2 linked regions of the Rhodopseudomonas palustris HaA2 genome follow. The protein of the gene in region 2 interacts with the protein of the main gene of each other region in a pairwise test. Links are inferred from orthologs where the notes say so. Each region holds a gene or a part of one and is shown on either strand. Other genes may lie near its edges.

Region 1 (11,858 bases), 1.9 Mb from region 2 along the record:
ATTTCCCCGTTCGGCATCAGGATCGCCGGCGGCGAAGGAATGCCGACCGTGGAGCCGTTCTTGAGCGTCGGCACGCAGTCGGGGCCCCATCCCAGACCGCGCGTTCCTTCGGTCCAGTAGAAGCCGTGGGCGTGGCTTTGCAGGCTTGTCTGCAGCCCGGCGGGCTCCGCGTCGTCGACCAGCAGGACATCGGCCGGATCACCCTCGATGCTCGCCAGAAAGAACACCCGCGCGCGCCGATGCGGCAAGAAGCTCAGTGAATTCACAACGCGGTAGGCCCAGCGATAGCCGCGCCTTTCGAATTCGGAGACCAGCCGGGTCATGGCGCTGCCGCCGTCGAGGCGCAGCATGAACGAGACGTTCTCCAGCAGCACCCATTTCGGCCGGCTGCGATCGATCAGCCGGAAAACATGCGTCACCAGCCCCGACTTCCCGCCCTTGATCCCGGCGGTCTTGCCGGCTTGGCTGAGGTCCTGGCAGGGAAAGCCGGCCGTCATCAGCTCGACCTCGGAGGGCAGCGACGTCAACGTCGCGACATCGCCGACATTCGGGGCGCCCTTGAAGCGGTGTTCCAACACCGCCCCGGCGGGCTGCCAGATTTCGGACAGGATTACCGTCTCGTGCCCGGCCCGATGAAGACCAAGCTCGAGCCCTCCGATGCCAGCGAAAAGTCCTGCAATTTTCATGATGCCCCCGCCGGCAATGTTCCCTAATTGTTCGTATTTGGCAAGGCCGAACTGAAGGCCCGATGCGAGCTCGTACGCGCTCCATCGGTCGGGCCGCAAGGCGCCGTTTTGCGTCAGATCACGCCGCCGCGCCCGGATCCGTCGCATGATTGCGCCCCATGACTGCCACCCGTCATCCCTTTGCCTCCGACATCGACGCCGCCACCCGGATCGCCGAGCCGGATTTCGATCTGCTCGACGCGCTGGTGCGGACCGACGATCCGGACGACCAGGCCCACACGCTGGCGCGCGTGGTGTTGGCGGCGTTCGACAATTATTACGCGGTGTCGCGGCGGATTCCGGCGCTGGCGCAGGCGGCGTTCGAGGCGCGCGACTGGGCCGCCACGGTGCGGCTGTCGAAAATCCGGCTCGGGCTGTACACCGCCTGCATCGATCAGCTGGTGCCGCTGCTGAAGGCCGGGCTGCCCGAGCTCGCCAATGACGAACAGCTCTGGGCGCGCGCCGAGGCCGAGCTGCTGGCGGCGATCGCCGAGCGCTACGAGGCCGATTTCGCCTTCGCGTTCTGGCAGTCGCTGCGCCGCAAGCTGGTCAGCGACGAATGGCGGCCGGTGTCCTACGATACCGGGCCGGCGGCGCGGCCGAAGGCGACCAGCGCTGCGATCCTCAAGACCATCGCCACGACGCTGCCGATCAGGCCGGCGGTGATCCGCGACATCCTCGACGGCGCCGGCCTCCGCGGGCCGTGGCGCGATCGCGACGGCGACGCCGCGCTCGCCGCGGCCGCGATCGAGGCTGCGCTGGAGCCGCTCGGCCCGCGCGCCGGCGAGACCGCGAAGATCGAGATCGCCGAGTCCGGCTTCTTCCGCAATCGCGGCGCCTGCCTGGTCGGGCGCGTCCGGCTGCGCGACCGCGGCGACATGCCGATGCGCAACCTGCCGCTGTTGATCGCGCTGCTCAACGAGGACGACGGCCTCGTCGTCGATGCGGTGCTGTGCGACGCCGACGAGCTGCAATACGCGTTCTCCTCGACGCTGGCCAATTACCACGCCACCAATCCGCATTATCACGAGCTGGCGCGGCTGTTGCACGAACTGATGCCGAAGCGGCCGCTCGGCACGCAATATTCCTGCATCGGCTTCCACCACCTCGGCAAGGTCGCGGTGATGACCGAGATTCTCGCCGAGCACCGCAGGAGCAAGGAGAAGCTCGACACCGCGCCGGGTTTCAAGGGCACGGTGGCGATCGCGTTCACGATGCCGTCCTCGGCCTATGTGCTGAAGATCATCCGCGACCATCCCACCGACGACTACAAGTTCGACTATTTCGACGGCCTCGACGCGGTGCTGCGCAAATACAATCTGGTGCACGAGATCGATCGCGCCGGCTCGATGCTCGACAACATCATCTACTCCAACGTCAAGCTCGAGCGCACGATGTTCGCGCCCGATCTGCTCGACGAGCTGCTGGAATCCGGCATCGACACCGTGACGCTGGAACGCGGCGCGCTGGTGTTCCGGCATCTGATCGTGCAGATCAAGCTGACGCCGCTGCCGCTCTATCTCACCACCGCGTCCGCCGCCGATGCCCGCGCCGCGGTGATCAATCTCGGCGACTGCATCAAGAACAACGCCGCCGCCGATATCTTCAACAAGGACCTCGACGGCCGCAACTACGGCGTCAGCCGCATCCGCAAAGTGTATCTGTTCGACTACGACGCGGTCGAGCCCCTGACCGACGTCCGGGTCCGCGGCGACGACGCGCCGCCGGGGCCGGAGTTCGAGGACGGCGTGGTGTTCCGCCCGGCCGACATGCTCGGCGGGTTGCGGATCGACGACCCGGCGCTGCGCCGCGCCTTCCGCGACGCCCATCCCGAGCTGATGCAGCCGGAGTATTGGCAGGGCATGCAGCGCGCGCTGCGCGCCGGCAAGGTTCCCCGCGTGATGAACTATCCGGCGGCCCGGCGGCTGCGGCGTTAGCTGCGCGTCTGCCCTCACGCTGAAGCACTGCCGCGCCCGCCGCGGCGACCGGGCTCCGCCCTTGCCGAACCCTCCCGCCGCCTCTACCTGTGCGAAGCCCATTCCCGGACGAGGACACCGCCCATGCTCGACGCCGCCATCAAGGCGCTGACCCAGATTCTGTCGCCGCCGATGCGCTCGATCCTGTGGCGCTCGATCGGCTTCGCGCTGGCGCTGATCGCGGTGGCGGCGATCGGGCTGCAGCGGCTGCTGAGCTGGGCGGCGACGTCGAGCGAGCTTTGGGCCGAGGCTGCGCTGGGCGGTTTCCAGACCCCGCTCAACATCCTGTCCTGGGTGCTGTCGATCGCCGCCGGGCTCGGCATCGTGGTCGGCGCGGTGTTCCTGATGCCGGCGGTGACCTCGCTGGTCGCCGGCATCTTCGTCGACGAGGCCGCCGAACATGTCGAGCGCGAATATTATCCGCACGAGGAGCCGGGCGTCGCGCTGCCGGTCGGCGTGGCGCTGATCGAAACCATCAAGACCGCGCTCTTGACCATCCTGGTCTATCTGATCGCGCTGCCGTTTTTGTTCTTCGCCGGCGCCGGCGTCATCGTGTTCTTCGTCGCCACCGGCTGGCTGCTCGGGCGGGAATATTTCGAGCTGGCGGCGATGCGCTTCCGCCCGGCCGCCGAGGCCAAGGCGATGCGCCGCGACAATGCCACCACGGTGTTCATCGGCGGCCTGGTGATCGCCGCCTTCGTGTCGATCCCGATCGTCAATCTGGCGACGCCGTTGTTCGGCATGGCCTTCATGGTGCATCTGCACAAGCGGATGTCCGGCTCGCGGCCGGAGCTGATCGCGCCCGAGCGGCGGGAGATCGGCGCACGCTGACGCGCAGCGCGACCCGATCCGGGAGGCCGTGAGGACGGCCGCCGCGATTACGGCGCGCGGTCGTCGCGGCGCCAGCGGCGCTTGACCGCGACGGCGACTTCCTGCGCCGCGCCGCCGACGATCATCAGCAGGAAATTCGCCAGATGAGACATCTTCATCGCATCCCTCCCGTTCGGGACCAGGTCGCCGGTGATTCGCCGCGACCGCTGTCGATGCCCACCACCTGTTAGTTCAGGGGTGTGCTGAGATGAATATTGGAATGATTTGCAGGACTGCGAACCGAAATTTTCAGCATTCATGCCGATTTCACGTTTGTCGCGGCGTGCTGACAGATTTGGTCAACACGATCGATCAGCGTCGCGACACTCCGCGCGCGGACTGTCGTGCGGCGCTGACACGGAGTGTCAACCGCGTGCAGTGCTCATCACCAGCCCCGACATAGCGCGACGTTGTGCTCCGCGTGCTGCGTCGGTGATACGATAGCAGAGTACCATCTCGCAGATTATCAATCGCCCGTTCGGAACCCGGCGCCCGTCGCGCATTTGACAGGGTGCGCCGGCGATGGTGCCATCGGCGCAACAACGAGAACAATGCGATGATGCGCGCGCTCAACGACAACGCCCCTCCGCCTCGCTCGCCGCTCGCCAAGCCGCGCTGGGACATCGAGGGGCGCGACTGGCCCAATCGCGACGCCAGTCGGTTCGTGCACGCCGCGGGGCTGCGCTGGCACGTGCAGGAGAGCGGTCGCGGTCCGGTGCTGTTGCTGATCCACGGCACAAGCGCGGCGACGCATTCCTGGCGCAGGCTGGCGCCGCTGCTGGCGGAGCCCTTCACCGTCGTCGCGCCCGATCTGCCCGGCCACGGCTTCACCGAAACGCCGGCGGCGGCGCGCATGACGCTCGACGCGATGGCGCAGGATCTCGCGACGCTGCTGCGCGGGCTCGATCACGCGCCGGCTGTGGTCGCCGGCCATTCCGCCGGCGCCGCACTGCTGGCGCGGATGTGCCTCGACGGCAGCATCGCGCCGGCCGGCCTCGTCGCCCTCAACGGCGCGCTGCTGCCGATCGGCGGCGCGGCGGGGCGGGTCATGCTGCCGCTGGCGCGGCTGCTGGCGTCGAGCGCGCTGGTGCCGCGGCTGCTGGCGCGGTTCGCCGGCAATCCGGGCATGGTCGAGCGGATGCTGGCCGACACCGGCTCGTCGATCGAGCCTGAAGGGATCGACTATTATCGCCGGCTGGTCCGCAGCCCCGGCCATGTCGCTGCGGCGCTGCGGATGATGGCGAGCTGGCGGCTCGAACGAACCGCGCAGCAATTGCCGCAGCTGGCGACCCGGCTGCTGCTGATCGCCGGCAGCAACGACAAGACCATCGCGGCCAGCAATTCCGCCCGGGTGCAACGTATGGTGCCGGGCGCCGGCATCGCGGTGATGCCGGGCCTCGGCCATCTGGCGCATGAGGAGCGGCCGCACGACGTCCGCGACATCATGGTCGAATTCGCCCGCGACGCCGGCCTGCTGCCGCGATCGCTCGCGGCGGCAGAGTGACGGCGTGACGACGCCGGTTGTGGGCGGCGGTTACACGCCCTCGAACAACGCGGTCGACAGATAGCGCTCCGAGAACGACGGCACGATCGCCACGATGGTCTTGCCGGCGTTTTCCGGGCGCTTGCCGAGTTCGATCGCAGCCGCAATCGCGGCACCCGACGAGATGCCGCCCGGAATGCCTTCGTGCCGCGCCAGCGCCCGCGAAGTCTCGATCGCAACCGGTCCCGCCACCTTGATGATTTCGTCGATCACCGAGCGGTCGAGAATGTCCGGCACGAAGCCGGCGCCGATGCCCTGGATCTTGTGCGGGCCGGGTGCGCCGCCGGACAGCACCGGGCTTTCCTCCGGCTCGACCGCCACGATCCTGACCGACGGCTTGCGCGGCTTCAGCACCTGGCCGACGCCGGTGATGGTGCCGCCGGTGCCGACGCCGGCGACGAAAATGTCGATCGCGCCGTTGGTGTCGTTCCAGATCTCCTCGGCGGTGGTGCGGCGGTGAACCTCGGGGTTGGCGAGGTTCTTGAACTGCTGCGGCATCACCGCGTTCGGCGTCGAGGCGATCAGCTCCTCGGCCTTGGCGATGGCGCCCTTCATGCCCTTGGCGGCTTCGGTCAGCACCAGCTCGGCGCCGAGGAAGGCCAGCATCTTGCGGCGCTCGATCGACATCGATTCCGGCATCACCAGCTTGAGCCGATAGCCCTTGGCGGCGGCCACATAGGCCAGCGCGATGCCGGTGTTGCCGGAGGTCGGCTCGATCAGGATGGTGCCGGGCTTGATGATGCCGTCGCGCTCCATCGCGGCGATCATCGCGGCGCCGATGCGGTCCTTCACGCTGGAGGCCGGGTTGAAATATTCCAGCTTGGCGAGAATCGTCGCGTTGACGCCGTTCAGTCCCGGCAGCCGGTTCAGCCGCACCAACGGGGTGTCGCCATAGGCATCGGCGACCGAATCATACACCCGGCCGCGGCCGGGCTGATGGGCGGGCGCTGCGGCGGTGGATTTGAGCGATGCGGTTGCTGCGCTGGACATGGTCGCCTCCGGGCTGGAATTCGGGTCGAAATCGTCGGGATTTGCTACTCATCTGATATGCGGCGCCCGCCGCCGTCAACGCGGCTGGTAAATATGGAACAATCACCTCCCGCCGCCGGCGTTCCGGAACGCCCATTCTCCAAATTCGGCCGGCCTTGGATGGAATTCCCGCGGCAGATGCCTTTCCCTTTCGGCTTGCCCTTCACAACGGCGTCACGCTGGCTGTAGTATCCCTTCCGCATGCTGCTTCGCAGCGTCGATCGGTCGGGGGTCAGGAGCGTTTCTTGAACGCGCATGTCTCGCATGGCGGTTGGCCGGTGCTGGTTTTGAACGCGGATTTCCGGCCGCTCAGCTACTATCCGCTATCGCTATGGTCGTGGCAGGACGCGATCAAGGCGGTGTTCCTCGATCGCGTCAACATCGTCGCGCATTACGATCGCGCGATCCACAGCCCGAACCTCGAGATCCAGCTGCCCAGCGTCGTCTCGCTGAAATCCTTCGTGAAGCCGTCGACGCATCCGGCCTTCACCCGGTTCAACGTGTTCCTGCGCGACCGCTTCTCCTGCCAATATTGCGGCGCACCTGAGGACCTCACCTTCGACCACATCATCCCGCGCTCCAAGGGCGGGCAGACGACGTGGGAGAACGTGGTCGCGGCGTGCTCGCCGTGCAATCTGCGCAAGGGCAACATGACGCCGGCGCAGGCCCGGATGTTCCCGCGCCAGACCGCCTTCGCCCCGACCGTGCACCAGTTGCACCGCAACGGCCGGCTGTTCCCGCCGAACTATCTGCACGAGAGCTGGCTCGATTACTTGTACTGGGACACCGAGCTCGATCCGTAGCGAACTGATCGGCTACAGGAGATGTGACGGGACTCATGTGACGGGACTCAGAAGACCGCCAAGGGACACATAAAGCTGTGTCGTTTCGGATCGTGTCGCAATCGAATGTCTGTCACAGTCCTCGATCACCCAGCATAGATCACGTCAATCGCTTGTGTGGACACATTAAGAACGTGTCATTTGCGCTCCAAGAACGAGTCAGAAGCATCTGGGGAAATAAGCTGGCAATAAGCACTCATGATATGTGACGAGGATCAGATCATCCTAGGCCCCGCCCGCTCCGCTCGTGCTGATCGACGAGATCGAAAAGGCTGCGACGCACTCCGACTACCCTCGAAGCGGTGTTGCGGTCGGTCATCGCCGACATCGCCATCGGGATTGTCCGACGCGCGGCTGTCATAAAGCATTCTTATATTGTGGCGATAAGCTCTACAGTATCGTCCAAATCGTCCGATTTCGAGATGTGGGTCTGCTGTGTCCCGCCAGCACGTGCCTGATGACAGGAGGGGCGGGGCCACCAGATCGCTCATGGCCCGTTTGGCGGCTTTGGGATCCAAGCCTCGAAGCCGACTTGGTTTCGCGGCTTCGGCCACCGTAGCCACCATAGCGGGTACATGGGTGGCAAGCCTGGAGCTGGTGAAGGCTGCTTCCGCACCGAGCACTCCCTCGATCATTGCTTTCGACATTGCGGCACAGCCGCTGAGTTCGGCGCTCGACGCGTTCAGCGCGGTCACCGGACTTCAGCTCGTCTATGATGGGGCTTTGGCGCAAGGCCGCCGCTCGAATGCAGTCTTTGGCACGATGTCTCCGCAAGAGGCGCTCCGCGGACTGCTGGCGGGTTCCGGTCTCATGCCGGTGCGCGGCTCTGATGCGTTCACGGTGATTCCTTCGGACGCCGCAGGCCCCCCCAAGCAGACGCTTGCCGGTTTGATGCCTTATCTCGGCGCCATGCAGGCCAGCCTTGCGAGCGCCTTTTGCCGTTTACCGGAGACGCGGCCCGGCAGCTATGCCACCACGCTCGAATTCTGGATCGGCCCGAGCGGACAGATCCTGAAGCCGCATCTGTTCGGCTCGACCGATCCGGCGCGCGACCAGGCGATCGTGCGGTTGCTCGGCGACCTGTCGATCCAGCATCCGCCGCCGGATTTGCCGCAGCCGATTATCATCGCCATCGGCTCTCGCCCGCCGGCCGAGACCGGCGATTGCGCGCCGGAGCGGGGTGGCGCGCCGGCGCAGGCTCGGGCGCGCCATGACTGAGGCGAGCTGGACCGTGCTCCGCGAGGTGCTGGCGGAGCGCTATGACGAATTGTGCCGGCGGCTCGCTGTCCGTCTCGGTTCGAAAGAAGCCGCGCGCGAGACCCTGCACGAAACCTGGTTGCATCTGCGCAGCGGCAACGATCCGGTCGAGGTTCAGCGTCCGTTCGGCTATCTGCTGCGCACCGCCTTGAACCTCGCGATCAGCCGCGAGCGCACCGAGCAACGCCGCAACAAGCAGCTCGATGTGGTGGACATGCTCGAACTGGTCGATCCGGCGCCGGGTCCCGAGCGCGAGGCCGAGGCGCGGCGGCAGGTCGAGTTTCTCGAACAGGTACTGCAAGAGCTGCCGCCGCGGCGCCGCGCCATCCTGCTGGCATCCCGCGTCGAGGGCGTGCCGCTGAAGCGCATCGCCGAGCATCTCGGTCTATCGCAGCGCTTCGTCGAGATGGAATTGAAGGCGGCGCTGGAATATTGCGCCCGGCGGTTCGGCAAAAAGCTCACGCGGCGGTTCGGTCCGCGGTCGAAAGAAGCGTCTTCATGACATGGACGGATTTCGAGCCGCACCTTGACTTGGCGGCGTCGGTCTGCAGCTCTCTGGATCAATGATGCAATTCGACGACCCCCCGGAGCAATTGGGCGCGCTGCGCCGCGAAGCGCTGGAGCGCGTGCGCCGGCTCGGCTCCGGACGCGCCACACCCGCGGATGTCGAGGCCACCAAGCAGTGGGGCCGCCAGAGCCCGGATCACGCCGAGGCGCTGTGGCAGGCGAGCCTGCTCTGGGACCGGCTGGGCTGCGCTGGAGACAACGTGCTGCGACGCTCGGGTGCAGCTTTGGGGGGCGTGCAAGCGGCGGCGCCCGCACCGAGCCGCCGCGCGTTCGTCGCCGGCGCCGCTGCGACCGCAGCCGCGGCCTATCTCGTCGTTCGTCCGCCGCTCGATCTGTGGCCCTCGCTCGGCGATGTGATGGCCGACTACCATACCGCCACCGGCGAAACCAAAGACGTCAGCATCCCGGGCGATATCCGGCTGTCGCTCAACACGGCCACCAGCATCAAGCTGCAGAAGCCGGCGGATACGATCGAGCGGATCGAACTCCTCAGGGGAGAGGCCACCGTCACGGTCGGGGCGCAGCCGGGCCGCGAGCTGATCATCGTGGCCGGTGCCGGAGAGGCGAGAGCCCGCCACGCGCAGTTCAACGTCCTGCACGAGCAGGACGCGACCTGCGTCACCTGCCTTCAGGGCGAGGTGGAGGTGCGCCTCGGCACCGCCTCGTCGGTGCTGAGGCTGGGGCAGCAGCTCCGCTACGGCGCCGATGGGCTAGGATCGGCGACGCCGGCGGATATCGGGGAGGTGACGGCCTGGCGCGAAGGCCTGCTGATCTTCCACCAGCGGCCGCTGATGGATGTCGTCGCTGAGATCAATCGATACCGACCGGGCCGGGTGATGGTGGTCAATGCCGAACTCGGCCGGCGCGTTGTCAACGGCCGCTTCCGCGTCGACAATGTCGATGGCGTTATGGCGATGTTCGAACAGATCTTCGGCGCCAAGCTGACGCGGCTGCCGGGCGGCATCGTGCTGCTGGGCTGAATGACGCCGGGACTAGCGGGCGTTTCACGCAGTCCTGCGGGCGCCGGTGCCGGCAAGTCGATTTTTTCTCGTCAGGCCCAATTTGTCACTTCGGTGCGCCGCGGCCGAATAGCGTCCTTGCTGACGAAGGGGACTGGCATCGGCCGGTTTCCCGCCCTGGTCTGGCCGGGGCGCTTTCGCGTGACAAGGAATTCGCATGAGCCCCGCGCTTCACCACGACGTCGGCCGCCGGCACTCCCGCGTCACCGCCGAAGACGGCGGGCAGCTTCGCGTCACGGCGAAGCGTCGGGCGTTGTCGCGCAGGCTGATGCTCACCAGCACCAGCGCGCTGGCCCTGACGGTGCTGCTCACCGCGGCGCCGGCGATGGCGCGCTCGCTCGGCGGCGCGGCGCCGGATTATTCGGCGGCGGCGGTGGCGGCGGCTGCGGCCACGGCGGCGGCGCAGCAGGGTAGTGCGGCGGCGCAGCGGTCGGTGGAGTCGCTGACCCAGGCCGCGCAGGCGCTGCAGGGCATCCAGGCGGCGCAAGCCGCGGCACGGGCGGCCGCGCAGGCGGCCGGCGTGTCGGTGACGGCGCCGGTGGTGGTGCCGAACGGTCTGGCAGCGGGTGGGCTGGTGCCGGATTCCGGGCTTGCGGCGCCCGGGGCCGCGCGCCCGGTGCTGAGCTGGACCAATGCCAGGACGCCGGTACAGAGCGGGCCGGCCGATGCGCCGACCGTCACTGTGCAGCAAACCGGCGCGCAGGCGATCCTCAACTGGGCGAGCTTCAATGTCGGGGCGAGCACCAGTGTCGTGTTCGATCAGCAGGGCAACAGCAACTGGGTCGCGCTCAACCGCGTCGTCGGCGCCGCGTCGCCGAGCCAGATCCTGGGCAGCATCGGCGCCGATGGGTCGGTGTACATCATCAACCAGAACGGCATCATTTTCGGCGGCGCCAGCCAGGTCAATGTCGGCAGCCTGATCGCCTCGGCGGCTCAGGTCACCGACGCGCAGTTCAAGGCGAACGGCATCTATTCGAGCTTGTCGGGCTCATCGTATTTGCCGAGCTTCAGCGGCGCGACCGGCGCCATCACGGTGGAGCAGGGCGCGCTGATCAACACCAGCGCCCCCGGCGCCGTGACGCAAGGCGGCGGCTTCGTCATGCTGCTCGGCACCAGCGTCTCCAATGCCGGCACCATCACCACGCCCAAGGGCCAGACCGTGCTGGCCGCGGGCCGCGACTTCGTCGTCCGCAAGGGCTACGCCACCGACGCCAACAGCTTCTCGACCACGCGCGGCAACGAGATCGCGCCCGGGCTCTGGAATGCGAGCAGCAGTAGCTGGACGCCCGGCGGTGGTGCGGTGACCAACAGCGGTCTCGTGTTCGCCCAGCAGGGCGACATCACGCTGGCCGGCCATGCGGTGGCGCAGAACGGCGTCGCCATCGCCACCACCTCGGTCGACATCCGTGGCAGCATTCATCTGCTCAATGCGGCTTCGGATGCGAGCGGCAGCGTCACGCTCGGCGCGGCGTCGCTGACCCAGATCATGCCCGAGCTCGGCAGCGCCGACACCGCGCTCAACTCCAAGCGCGACGCGCTGATCGCCGATTCCGCGACACAGAATGCCGCCCGCGCCACGGCCTCCTTCGGCCAGTTCGGCAATCTGTCCAGCCTCGCCGACCGTCAGGATCTCGGCCGGGTCGAGATCGTCAGCGGCGGCGTGGTGACGTTCGACGGCGGCTCGCTGACGCTGGCGCAAGGCGGCCAGATCGCCGTCAGCGCGCGGGCGCGGGTGTTTGCGGCCGGGGATGCCGTGCTCGACGTCTCCGGTACCTCGAGCGTACTGCCGATGTCGGCCAACAGCCTGAAGATCAACGTTCAGCCCAACGAGATGCGCGACGCCCCGGTCAATCGCGAGTCCGGCGTGCTGACCAATCAGGACGTCTGGATCGACGCGCGCGATCTGGTGCTGGTGCCGGCCGGCACCGGCGGCTACGCGTCCGATCGTTACTACACCAAAGGCGGCCTGCTCGAAGTCTCGGGCTATCTGGCCAACACCGGTCACAGCGTCGGCGAGTGGACCGCGGTCG
Region 2 (11,899 bases):
CGACCGGCTGCTGCAGACATTTGCAGGGGCCGCCCGGCGCTATCGCCTCGCGATGGCCATAACTGTTTCAGAGTTCAGCCAATTCACCGTCGTCCCTCGGTTTTGACCGAGTTGTATCTTGTCCGCCATGCCTGATCATACATCGTGACAGAATCATGACGTAGTGTTGCGACAAGGCCACATGTTTGCCGCAGCTGGGTCAACATCGTGGTTTGGTCCTTCCAATAGCTAACTTTGTTATGTATCGAGTCAGTCATCGACGGAGGGGGGCACCTCGAAGTCGTCCCTACCCGACGAGCGGCATCGCAGGATCAGCGGGCGCTCTCAGGGTGGTTCGCGGGCAGCGCCGTGGGGCCGATACTGGAAACCCCTCGGCATTGCCCAACCGGCAAACTTGGAGGTTTCACATGAATTTCGTTAAAGGCCTGATGCTGGGCAGCACGGCCGTCCTGATGGCGACTTCGGCGCAAGCCGCCGATCTTCCGCTCAAGGCGAAGGCGGTCGAATACGTGAAGGTCTGCTCGCTCTACGGCGCGGGCTTCTACTACATCCCGGGCACCGACACCTGCATCAAGCTCGGCGGCTACATCCGCGCCGAGTACGCGTTCAATGCCGGCGGCATGACCGAAACGCCCTCCTGGTCCGGTAACGCCGGTCAGGGCAACCGGCTGTCGAACAACACCATCATGCGTTCGCGCGCCGATGTGAACATCGACACCCGCACCGCGACCGAATACGGCGTCGTGCGCACCTTCTTCGATTCGACCTTCACCTGGACCACCGGCAGCGACAGCGTCGCCGGCGGCAGCCTCGGCGTCTACTTCGCCTTCATCCAGTTCGCCGGCTTCACCTTCGGTAAGGCGGTCTCGCAGTTCTCGACGCCGTGGCACGGCGGTCCGGGCAACATCACGTCGAACCTGCTCGGCGGCGACGACACCTCGACCGGCATCAACCAGGTCAGCTACACCGCCGAATTCGGCAACGGCGTGTCGGGCTCGGTCTCGCTCGAAGACCAGAGCGCCTACCGCACTTCGCAGCTCTACAACGTCAACGGCGCCACTCCGCTGATCTTCGCGGGCTCGGCCTCGACCTACTTCGCAGGCAACGGTTCGGGCCTGAACAACTACGCCGGCACGCAGATCCCCGACATCGTCGGCAAAATCCGCGTCGATCAGGCCTGGGGTCTGTTCCAGGTTTCGGCCGCCGCGCATCAGATCCGCGCCAGCTACTACGTCCCGACCCTCGAGACCTCCGGTCATCCGGACGACAAGTGGGGCTTCGCGGTCCTCGCCGCTCTGTCGCTCAAGAACCTGCCCACCGGCAAGGGTGACTCGATCAACCTCGATGCCACCTACGCTGACGGCGCGACCCGCTACGTGATCGGCGGTACCAGCCCGAACGCGTTCGCCATGTACGGCAGCAGCAGCGCCGTCGGCGCGTATCAGAGCGTCGCCTTCGCGTCCTCTCCGGACGGCGTCTTCGGCACCGGCGGTCAGATCCAGACCGTCAAGGCCTGGGGCATCCGCGGCGCGTTCAACCACAACTGGAACGCCAACTGGGCGAGCTCGCTGTTCGGTGCCTACTCGTCGGTCGATTTCGGCGGCGCCGGCGCAGCGCTCTACAATGCGGGCCTCAACGCAGCGGCTCCGGGCTTCGGCACCACCTACACCGGCAACCCGAACTTCAACATCGCTCAGATCGGCCTCCGCACCGTGTGGACTCCGGTCAAGAACCTGAGCTTCTCGGGCGAAGTGATGTGGATGCACCTCGACCAGAACTACTCCGGCGTGACCGCCGGCAACGTCTCGCCGGCCGCCACCAAGCCGTCGGCGCGTTATGAGTTCAAGGACCAGGACACTGTGGTGGGCGCCGTTCGCGTTCAGCGCACGTTCTAAGCCACAACTCAACGGTTGATGTAGACCTCCAGGAACCTCCGGCGATGCCCCGCCGGAGGTTCTCCTGTTTCAAGGGCTCGATCGAGCGACGCGCGATCACGGACCACGCACCGTCGCGGGCGATCGATCAGTAGCAGACCTGCACGCGCCGCAGCCGCCAGCCATAGGGCGTCCACACCCGCCGCGTCCTCAGATAGCAGTCGTCGTCATAGCCGACGGCGTAGGGATCGCTGTAGCCGTAGCCGTTGTAATAGGCCGGGTAGCCGTAGCCATAGCCGCCCCAGGCGTAGGGCGCTGCCAGCCCGAGTCCGAGACCGACGCCGACGGCCCCAATGCCAATGCCAAAGCCCGGCCCGCGCCAGCCGCCGCCGCGCCAGCCGCCGCCATGCCAGCCACCGCCGCCGTGCCAACCTCCGTGGAAACCACCGCCGCCATGGAAGCCGCCGCGCGCCGAAGCCGCGGTCGGCGCCGCCAGCGCCACCAACGCCGCAACAGAAAACGCAACGATCGCCTTGCCAAACATCGTTCACTCCATCCGGACAAAGTCGCCCCGGCCGCAGCATGCGCCCGGCTGTCGCAGGATGTTGGGCGATCGGCGATCGGCCGGATTCAAATCTGCGCGACTGAGGCGTGCGCGGCATCGGGGGAACGATCCGGGCCGGCGACGGGTTGTCTGCGCGGAGACATCGCGCCATGCGCAAGCTGATCCAATTCGACGACGACACCTTCGACAAGCTCAAGCAGCTCGGCCGCGATCGGATGGGCACGCTGCAGGAGCTCGCCGACGAGGCGTTCGCCGATCTGTTGAAGAAGCACGGCGTGCCGATCGATCTGAACGACGCGCTGCGCAAGAGCGCGGCAGCGTCGAATGCGCAACGCAAGCAGTGAAGGAGCAGCCAGATGGCAGACGATCCGTTCGACCAGGGCGAGCGCGCCGCGCAGCAGAACATCCCCGCCGAAGCCAATCCGTATCACGACGGCAGCGAGGAGTATGCGCTGTGGGCCGCCGGCCACGAACGCGTCGCCACGGCGATGCAGGCCCGCGAATCCGAGGGGACCTGACGTCGCCGCATCCGACCTCGCACGGCCGGATGCAGCGCAGCGTCAGCCGATCTTCTTGAGGCCCTTGGCGTAACGCGGGCCATTGGCCGCGTAGAACATCGCCGGCCGCTCCATCGCGGCCGCCTGCGCCGGATCGAGCGTCCGCGCCAGCTTGGCCGGCGCGCCGAGAATCAGCGAATTCTCCGGAAACGACTTGCCCTCGGTGACGATCGCGCCGGCACCGACGATCGAGCCGCGGCCGATGCGGGCGCCGTTCATCACGATCGCGCCCATCCCGATCAGGGCGCCGTCCTCGATGGTGCAGCCGTGCAGGATGACATTGTGGCCGATCGTGCAATTGCGGCCGACGGTCAGCGGAAACCCGGGATCGGTGTGGCAGGTCGAGCCGTCCTGCACGTTGGAGCCCTCGCCGATCTCGATCCACTCGTTGTCGCCGCGCAACACCGCGCCGAACCAGACGGTGGCCGACGGCTTCAGGCGCACCTTGCCGATCACCGTGGCGGTGTCGGCGATGAAGTAGTTTCCGTCCTGCGGAAGATCAGGGCGCTGCCCGTCCAGCTCGTAGATCGCCATGTCGGTCTCCTGTTGCCGCAGCTTTCATGGCAACGCGAGCGCGCAAGGGCAATGGCTTTCAGGCGATCACGCCGACGGCGTGCAGCGCCATCAGCAGCACCGTGCCGGACATCATGCTCCAGGTGCCGGCGAGCACGGTCGCCAGCATCACGAATTCGGCGCGGCGGCGTCCCTCGGTGCGCGGGCCGAGCAGAATGTTGCGCATGATGATGAACGGCGCGGCGAACACCAGGAACGGGATCGCGGCGAAACTCTGCGCCACCACGCCCTGCTGCAGCAGCCCGAAACCGGCCGGCCGCCGCAGCATCGCCTGATAGCCGCTGCTCAGTGCGCCGGCGACGGCGAAGCCGATCAAGAGCGAGAACAGATTGTTGAACGCATCCGGCGACATCGGCACTGTCTCACTCACGCAAACCCCACCGGAAAAGTGTCGCAAAATGCGGCCCCGGCCGCCAGCGCATCGTTAAGTTTGGGTTAACGCGACCGTGCGAGGGATAGCGCTCGCGCCGCGACAGCATTCGTCGCTGCGCTGCCACATGGCTCTCAATGTGATTTCGTTCGGGTTTTGATTGAAATGAGTTCGGTTTCGTCAGCTTCCTACCGCCGCCGCGCCTATCCCGCGGCTCGGCGCAGCCATCGCATCCCGGTCGCGATCGGCAGCACGATCTCGCTCCTCGCGATCACCGCGGTGGCGTATCTGTTGTGGCCGACCTGGCGCGCGCAGCCGGTCGGCGACCCCGACCGCACCCCGGTGAGCATCGGCGAGACGCTGTTCAACGTCCCCACCAAGGCGTTCCGGGTGAAGTTCCAGCGCCATTCCGGACCGCAGGAACGCGTCGATCTCGCCTTCCTGTATCCCTCGCTGGCGCCGCCGGAGCGGCCGAAGCGGGCGTCGCCGCAGGACGTCGAGGAGTTTCATCCGATCGACCGCATCTTCGTGTCGATCGCCGCGCATCGCGACACGCTCGACCCGCAGATGCGGCTGCGCACGATCTATCCGCGCTATCTGACGCCGTCGCCGCAGCCGGCCGACGACGGGCTGATGCTTCGTCCATTCGCCGAGGGCTCGCCCTATGGCAGTGAGGATCTGGTCACCGCCGAACAGCCGCCGCTCGCGGCGCGCTGCACCCGCGACCGGCAGACCCCGGGAATGTGTATCAGCGAGCGGCGGATCGACGGCGCCGACCTCACCTTCCGGTTTCCCCGGCAATGGCTGACGCAATGGCGCGACGTCGCCATCGCGATCGAGCGCCTCACCGCGCAGCTCCACGCCGTGCGCAATTAGCACCGTCCGCGCTCGTCATGGCGAGCGTAGCGAAGCAATCCAGTGCCGAGCACCGACCTGGATTGCTTCGTCGCTTCGCTCCTCGCAATGACGGAGTTGAGCGGCCTCCTGACAAATCGACTGCGCGAGCGCGCGCCGTAATCTCAGCCGAGGTCGGCGAGATCCTCTTCGAGGATCGCCATCTGGAACTGGAACGAGCGATCATCGTCCTCGTCGTCGACGAACAGCACGCCGACGAATTCCTCGCCGATATATACTTCGGCGGAATCGTCCTTCTTCGGCCGCGGCACCACGCGGATTTTCGGATTGCCGAACACCCGCTTGAGATAGGCATCGAGTTTTCTGACTTCCTGAACGTCCACGGTGATCTCCAATCCAGTCTAGACAACAAGGCGCGAGGGCGCGGCGGACACGCAGTCCGCCGCCGATCGCGGCAAGCAAGGCCGCCGTCAGTACGTTCTCGGGCCGCTCCCCGCAAGCCCCGACGTCGCGATTCGAACCGCAATCGCAGCGAGACGAAAGTCGCCGGGAGAACGCCCGCGGATCAGATCCCGATGGCGTTGAGCATCTGATCCATGGTGCGCGACGGCTCGGCGCAGCCGGCCTCGCCGACCACCTTGGCCGGCACGCCGGCGACCGTCATGTTGTGCGGCACCGACTTCAGCACCACCGAGCCCGCGGCGATTCGCGCGCAATGCCCGACCTCGATATTGCCGAGGATCTTGGCGCCGGCACCGATCATCACGCCGTGGCGGATCTTCGGGTGGCGATCCTCGTGCTCCTTGCCGGTGCCGCCGAGCGTCACGCCGTGCAGAATCGAGACGTCGTCCTCGATCACCGCGGTCTCGCCGACGACGAGCCCGGTCGCATGGTCGAGAAAAATCCCGCGGCCGATCGTGGCGGCGGGATTGATGTCGGTCTGGAACACCGCCGAGGCGCGGCTCTGCAGGTAGTAGGCGAAATCCTTGCGGCCGTGGCGCAGCAGCCAGTGCGCCAGCCGATGCGTCTGGATGGCGTGGTAGCCCTTGTAGTACAGCAGCGGATCGATGAAGCGCGCGGTCGCCGGATCGCGATCGAAGATCGCCACCATGTCGGCGCGGAACGCGTTGCCGATGTCCGGCGTATCGCGCAGCGCTTCCTCGAAGGTCTGGCGGATCAGATCGCCGGACAGCGCCGCATGATCGAGCCGCTCGGCGACACGATGCACCACCGCGTCTTCGAGCCGGTCGTGATGCAGCACGCTGGCGTAGATGAACGACGCCAGCTCCGGTTCGCGGCGGACCACGTCCTCCGCCTCGGTGCGTACCCGCTCCCAGATCGGATCGAGCGTCGTCAGTTTCGCGGATTGCGGATTGATCTGATGCATCACCATGGCGGTTCTCTCGATCTGGTCTGCCGCGATCACTATAGCACGCCGGCGACGATGCTGTCCCGCCGCCTTGCGCGGCTGCAAGCGATCCCGGGCTCGGCCATTAACCCATTGTTACCAACGAACATTCATCCGGCCGGCGGCTGCCCTTGTCGGTGTTGCGACACTCGACATGGGGAGCGCATCGCCGGGTTCAAGCTGCCGGCGAAGCCACCGCCCGGCCGGTCACGGCCGGCGCCCGAGAAAATCGACGACGCCTTCCTTGAAAACGCGATCGCCGACCGCGCGCATGTGGTCGCGGCGCGGGATGTCGAGCACTTCGGAGCCGGGGATCATGCCGCTGAGCTGATGCGCCGAGCCGGCGACGTCGTCGACGGTGCCGACCGCGATCAGCACCGGCACCGCGATCTGCGCGACCTCGTCTTCGCTCATCAGCGTCCGCGAGCCGCGCAGGCAGGCGGCCAGCGCCTTGCGATCGGAGCGGGTCTGATCGGCGAAGGCGCGGAAGGTGCGGCCGACCGGATCGCTGACGTCGTCGAGCGACGGCGCCTCGAGCGCCAGCGCCACGGTCTCGCCCGGCCCGCCGCCGACCACCAGGCCGCTGCCGATACCGCCGAGGATCGCCGCGCGGACGCGCTCGGGATGCCGCCGCGCCAGCGTCGCGGTGATGCGGCCGCCGAGCGAGTAGCCCATGATATCGGCGCGATCGATCGCCAGATGATCCATCAGCGCGATCACGTCGCCGGCCATCGTGGTCAGCCCGTAATCGGCGGGATCGTACAGCTTGGACGATTCGCCGTGGCCGCGATTGTCGAGCGCGACGACGCGACGCCCGGCGCGCTTCAGCTCCGACAGCCACGACGGATACACCCAGTTGACGTTCTTGTTCGACGCGAAGCCGTGCACGAGCACGATCGGATCGCCCTCGCCGTCGTCGAGATACGCGATAGTGACTCCGCCGTGATCAAAGCTCGGCATCGACCGTCCGATGAGTTGTTGAAGGAGATGGTGAGGTCGTCGTGTGGACAGCGGCAGGATAGAGAGTCACGACGTCGCCCGACAACTACGAAACCGACAGGGCCGCTGCGACCGGAGACGGATTGACTTGCGCGCGTTGCGCCCGCTTCGCCTCGGCCAGCAGCCGCTTCGCGCGCCGCGCCTTGCCGCGATCGATCCAGCCTTGCGTCATCCGCTCGACGCCGGCCTTGAGCGAGGTGACGAGACCGAACAGCGTCATCAGCGCGCCGAAGATCCACCAGGCGAAATTCCATGCGCCGGTGGTGAGCAGCAGCGCGCCGCGGCCGAGGACCTTGAGGAAGGCGCGGGTCTGGCCGCCTTTGGCCTCGGCGAGTCGCGCCGCGCGGGCGACATCCTTCGGACCTTCGGCGATCTTCAACGTATCGAGCGCGCCGCGGGTGCCGGCCTTGTCGCCGATGCGGCCGACATTCTTGGCGAGCCGCATCAGCCCGCCGGCCTTCTCGGCGCGGAATGCCGCCTTGACCGCAGTCAGCGTCTCTGCCGGGCGGCTGAACGAGGAGCCCGCAACCGCGCGCTGCAGCGCCGGCGCATCGACCACCTCGCGCGCCGAGCGGCTGGTCCATGTCGCCAGCCCCCCGCCGAGCCGGCCGACCTTGCGCGCATCCTTGACCAGCGTCAGCCCGGCGCGCACCGGCGCCGCGCCGCCCAGCGTGACATAGGTCGCCGCGGTGATGGCGATCCCGGCGGCCGCGAGCCCGAGCACGACCCGGTCGGCGTCGGCGCCCGTCGCCAGATTGGTGCCCTCGCGGACCACGTCGCGGATGTCGCCGAACACGAACAGATCGCCCGCCACCGTGCCGGACAGGCTGGCGCCGTCCTTCGCCTCGCCGGTGACGAGGCCGGTCGCGAAGCGGGTGGCGATGCCGGCGGCCGATTGCTCAGCGGCCACCGCCGCGGCGACGCGCGTGGTGAGTTCGACGGGAAGCGTGATATTTCGTGCAGCGGCAAGTTGCACCAGGCTGTCGGCGAGATCCGGATCGCGGGCGTCCAGCGCATCGGTGATATGGCGCGTGATCAGGTCCGGGTCGCGCTGCAAGGCGGCCCCGATCTGCAGGTCCGACAGCCGGGCCGGATCGTCCTGTGCGGCGAGAAACGCCGCGCTCTGTCGGGCATGCGGCCACATCAGCACCAGCGCGACCGCGCAGAGTGCGATGCCCGCCTTGGCCATATTAGTCCTGGCCATATAACTCCTGGCCATGCCCAATTTCAGACGCATTCGGTGCGGCCCTTGTTGTGTCCTTAATGTGGGGTGTCATGACTTGGACACAACCGATGCAACGAAAGAAGGGCTTCTCCAACATCATGGGATTGTGTCGAATTTCGACAGGCAAAGCGTGTCTGCGCGCTCTAGGAATCAGGAGCCGACGCCGGTATGGTGCGCTGCACCGTGATGATTGCCCTCTCCGCCGCGAGTTAAGGTGAGCCGAATGTCCGACCACGTGGTTCCACATTTCCAGAACGAAGCCGGCGTTCCCATGATCGAGATCGGCTCGAAGGAATTCATGTGCGTGGGCGCCAATCCGCCGTTCGATCATCCGCACGTGTTTCTCGATCTCGGCAACGACAACGAGATCATCTGCCCGTATTGCTCGACGCTGTATCGCTACGCGCCGGACCTCGGTCCCGGCGAAGCGCGGCCGCCGGAATGCGTGCTGAAGGACAAGGTCGCCTGATCGCGCAGTGCCGGCTTCGCGCACCATCGTCATCGCGGGCGCGGGCATCGGCGGACTAACAGCTTCGCTCGCGCTCGCGGCGCGCGGCTTCCGCGTCGTCGTTCTGGAAAAGACCGAACGGCTCGAGGAAGCCGGCGCCGGATTGCAACTCTCCCCCAATGCCAGCCGCGTGCTGATCGATCTCGGCCTCGGCGCCAGGCTGGCGCAGCGCGCCGTGGTGCCCGACGCCGTGACGGTGATGAACGCGCGCAGCGGCCGTGCCACGGTGCGGCTGCCGCTCGGCGACTCCGCGGCGGCGCGCGCCGGGGCACCGTATTGGGTGATCCACCGCGCCGATCTGCAATCCGCGCTCGAGGCCGAGGTGAAGGCGCACCGCTCGATCGATCTGCAACTCGGCTCCGCATTCGAAAATCTCAGCAGCGACAGCGGCGGCGTCACGGTCGGCTATCGCCGCCGCAGCGAGCGCCGGCAGCAACAGGCACTGGCGCTGATCGGCGCCGACGGCATCTGGTCGACGGTGCGCGGGCAGATGTTTCCGTCGACGCAGCCGCGCTTCAGCGGGCTGATCGCGTGGCGCGGCACGGTCGACGCCCGGGCGCTGCCGCAAGCCGCGCCCCTGGGCGTGCAGCTGTGGATGGGACCGCAGGCGCATCTGGTGGTGTATCCGATCTCCGGCGGGCGGCGGATCAACCTGGTCGCGATCGTCTCCGACGACTGGCATCGCGAGGGCTGGAGCGCCCCTGGCGAGGCGCGCGAGATCAGGAGCCGGTTCGAGGCGGCCGGCTGGGCGACCCCGGCGCGCAAGCTGATCGGCGCGGTCGATATCTGGAAGCGCTGGGCGCTGTTCGCGATGCCCGACGGCGGCGCATGGAGCGCGGGCACGACGGCGCTGCTCGGCGATGCGTCGCACGGCATGCTGCCGTTCGCGGCCCAGGGCGCCGGCATGGCGATCGAGGACGCCGCGGTGCTGGCGCAATGCCTCGGCGACAGCCACCGCGCAGACGCCGGCGGTAGCGTGCCGGCGGCGCTGCAGCGCTATGCGCAGGCGCGCCGCGCGCGGGTGGCGAAGGTGCAGCGGCTGGCGCGGCAGAACGGCAAGATCTACCACCTCACCGGGCCGATGGCGCTGGCGCGCGATCTGGCGATGCAGGCGCTCGGCAGCCAGCGGCTGCTGGCGCGGCAAAGCTGGGTCTACGACTGGCGGCCGTGAAGCCGCGGCGCATTCCGACGACGCGTCAGCGCGCGCCGCGGCCCGGATGCGCCGGAGCGCGTGGGGCGGGTCCGAAGCCGGCCGGCGCGGGCGCCGCAGCCGGCGCCTCGACGCATTTGTTGTCGCGCCAGGTCTGCTCGGCCAGCCGCGACTGCGCCTTTAAATTGATGTAGTCGTTGCGATAGGCGACCTCGGACACCACCGCCCCGCCGACGCCGGTCTCGGCCTTGCGCATCAACCCGGTGAGTACGTCCAGTCGCTTGTCGAGCTCCTTGCGCTCGGTGCCGAGCTGCTCGCAATTGAACAGACTGTATTTGGCCGGATCGACGAAGGCCTGCGACATCGCGCTGTCGCCGATCGCGGCACAGCCCGACAGCCCGCCGGCCGCGACGACGAGCGCAGCAGCGGCGCCGAGGCGCAGACGGGACACGACAGCTTCACGATCGATCATGGCACTCGGAATAGCAGAACAACGTTGCGATTCCGGAAAGATCAGGCGGCGGTGGCGGGAATGAGGCGCGGTGCCCGGCGGCGCTATGGCCGCAATTCGGAAGCGCGCGAGCACACGCGGTTAAACGATTGCGGCAGCGCACGCGACTTGGCAAGATCGGCGATCTGAAACACGCGCCGAACGGCCCTCGGACTCGCGTTGCCGATATCGATGGGCCGGCCCGTGGGGGACGCCAATGCCGGATTTCAAGACGTGGTTGCGGGCGCCGTTCGTATGGCGCGCCCGGGCGCTCGATCGTGCCGTCGCCGGGCGCGACGTGCCGACGCTGGCGGTGGTCGCGATCTTTCGCGAGGAAGCGCCGTTCCTCGACGAGTGGTTGCGGTTTCACGAGGGCGTCGGTGTCGGCCACTTCTATCTCTACAACAATTTCAGCACCGACGATTTCCGCGAGGTGCTGGCGCCGTGGATCGCGCGCGGGCTGGTGACGCTGACGGACTGGCCGGTCGAGGTCGGGCAATTGCCGGCGTATCGCCATTGCATCAGGCGGCACCGGCTGGATGCGAAGTGGATGGCGTTCATCGACATCGACGAGTTTCTGTTCTCGCCCGCCGCCGACAAGGTCACCGACGTGCTCGGCCGGTTCGCGGGCGCGCCGGCGGTCGGCGTGTTCTCGCCCTATTTCGGCTCGGCCGGGCACGAGCAGCGCCCGCCGGTGCCGATCACCCGCGCCTTCACCCGGCGATCGCCGCTGTCGAAAATCTCCGCCAAGACCATCGCCAATCCGCGCTGGATCCGCGCCATCCGCAACGTGCATCTCTACAAATACTGGCACGGCGAAACCATCGATACGCAGGGCCGCCCGTTCGACGGCGACCGCCCGGTGCTCGACCTGTTGCGCCTCAACCATTACTGGTCGCGCTCGCTGTCCGACCTGCAAACCAAGATCCAGCGCGGCGACGCCTCGACGCCGGTGCCGCGCGACAGCGACTGGCATTTCGCCGCGGAGAAAGACATGAATGCGGAGGAAGACACCTCGATCCTGCCGGTGCTGGAGAAGGTGTTCGGGACGGCGGAGCGCTCGGCGGCGACTCCGGCCGCACGATGAGTTGCACCCGGCGAAAGGCATCGCATGTCCGACCTGATCCGGCGCGCCACCGACGATGACGTGGCGGCGATCACCGATCTCACCATGCGCGCCTATGCCAAATGGGAGGCACTGATCGGCTACGCGCCGCTGCCGATGCTCGCCGACTATGCGGTGGCAATCACGCAGCATCGCTTCGATCTGCTGGAGTCCGACGGTGTGCTGGCGGCGCTGATCGAGACCGAGCTGCGCGACGACG

What was found.
Region 1: the proteins of cysE (region 2) and cysK interact in binary tests that used the Escherichia coli proteins (3 or more experiments, as listed by UniProt). The link is inferred for Rhodopseudomonas palustris HaA2 from one-to-one orthologs.

What each region holds. Positions count from the first base shown.
Region 1 is NC_007778.1:520,187-532,044, forward strand. What follows is about bases 4,106-7,029. They hold cysK (cysteine synthase A), read right to left. Parts: upstream 6,105-7,029; coding sequence 5,106-6,104; downstream 4,106-5,105. Other genes in these bases: bchO (alpha/beta fold hydrolase BchO), read left to right, coding at 4,128-5,075; RPB_RS02420 (HNH endonuclease), read left to right, coding at 6,389-6,946. Outside these bases: RPB_RS02395 (DNA cytosine methyltransferase), read right to left, coding at 1-833; aceK (bifunctional isocitrate dehydrogenase kinase/phosphatase), read left to right, coding at 845-2,662; RPB_RS02405 (sulfate transporter family protein), read left to right, coding at 2,786-3,532; RPB_RS02425 (STN domain-containing protein), read left to right, coding at 7,565-8,203; RPB_RS02430 (RNA polymerase sigma factor), read left to right, coding at 8,196-8,744; RPB_RS02435 (FecR family protein), read left to right, coding at 8,836-9,789; RPB_RS02440 (filamentous haemagglutinin family protein), read left to right, coding at 9,986-11,858.
Region 2 is NC_007778.1:2,421,708-2,433,606, reverse strand. Bases 4,274-7,238 are described here. They hold cysE (serine O-acetyltransferase), read right to left. Parts: upstream 6,188-7,238; coding sequence 5,360-6,187; downstream 4,274-5,359. Other genes in these bases: RPB_RS10735 (alpha/beta fold hydrolase), read right to left, coding at 6,410-7,162; RPB_RS10745 (DUF3126 family protein), read right to left, coding at 4,959-5,177; RPB_RS10750 (hypothetical protein), read left to right, coding at 4,274-4,815. Outside these bases: RPB_RS10775 (porin), read left to right, coding at 408-1,895; RPB_RS10770 (hypothetical protein), read right to left, coding at 2,023-2,418; RPB_RS10765 (hypothetical protein), read left to right, coding at 2,589-2,783; RPB_RS24875 (hypothetical protein), read left to right, coding at 2,796-2,957; RPB_RS10760 (gamma carbonic anhydrase family protein), read right to left, coding at 3,000-3,530; RPB_RS10755 (DUF6949 family protein), read right to left, coding at 3,589-3,921; more of RPB_RS10750, read left to right, coding at 4,105-4,273; RPB_RS10730 (hypothetical protein), read right to left, coding at 7,248-8,438; RPB_RS10725 (zinc-finger domain-containing protein), read left to right, coding at 8,650-8,895; RPB_RS10720 (FAD-dependent monooxygenase), read left to right, coding at 8,903-10,105; RPB_RS10715 (twin-arginine translocation pathway signal), read right to left, coding at 10,131-10,535; RPB_RS10710 (glycosyltransferase family 92 protein), read left to right, coding at 10,792-11,661; RPB_RS10705 (GNAT family N-acetyltransferase), read left to right, coding at 11,686-11,899.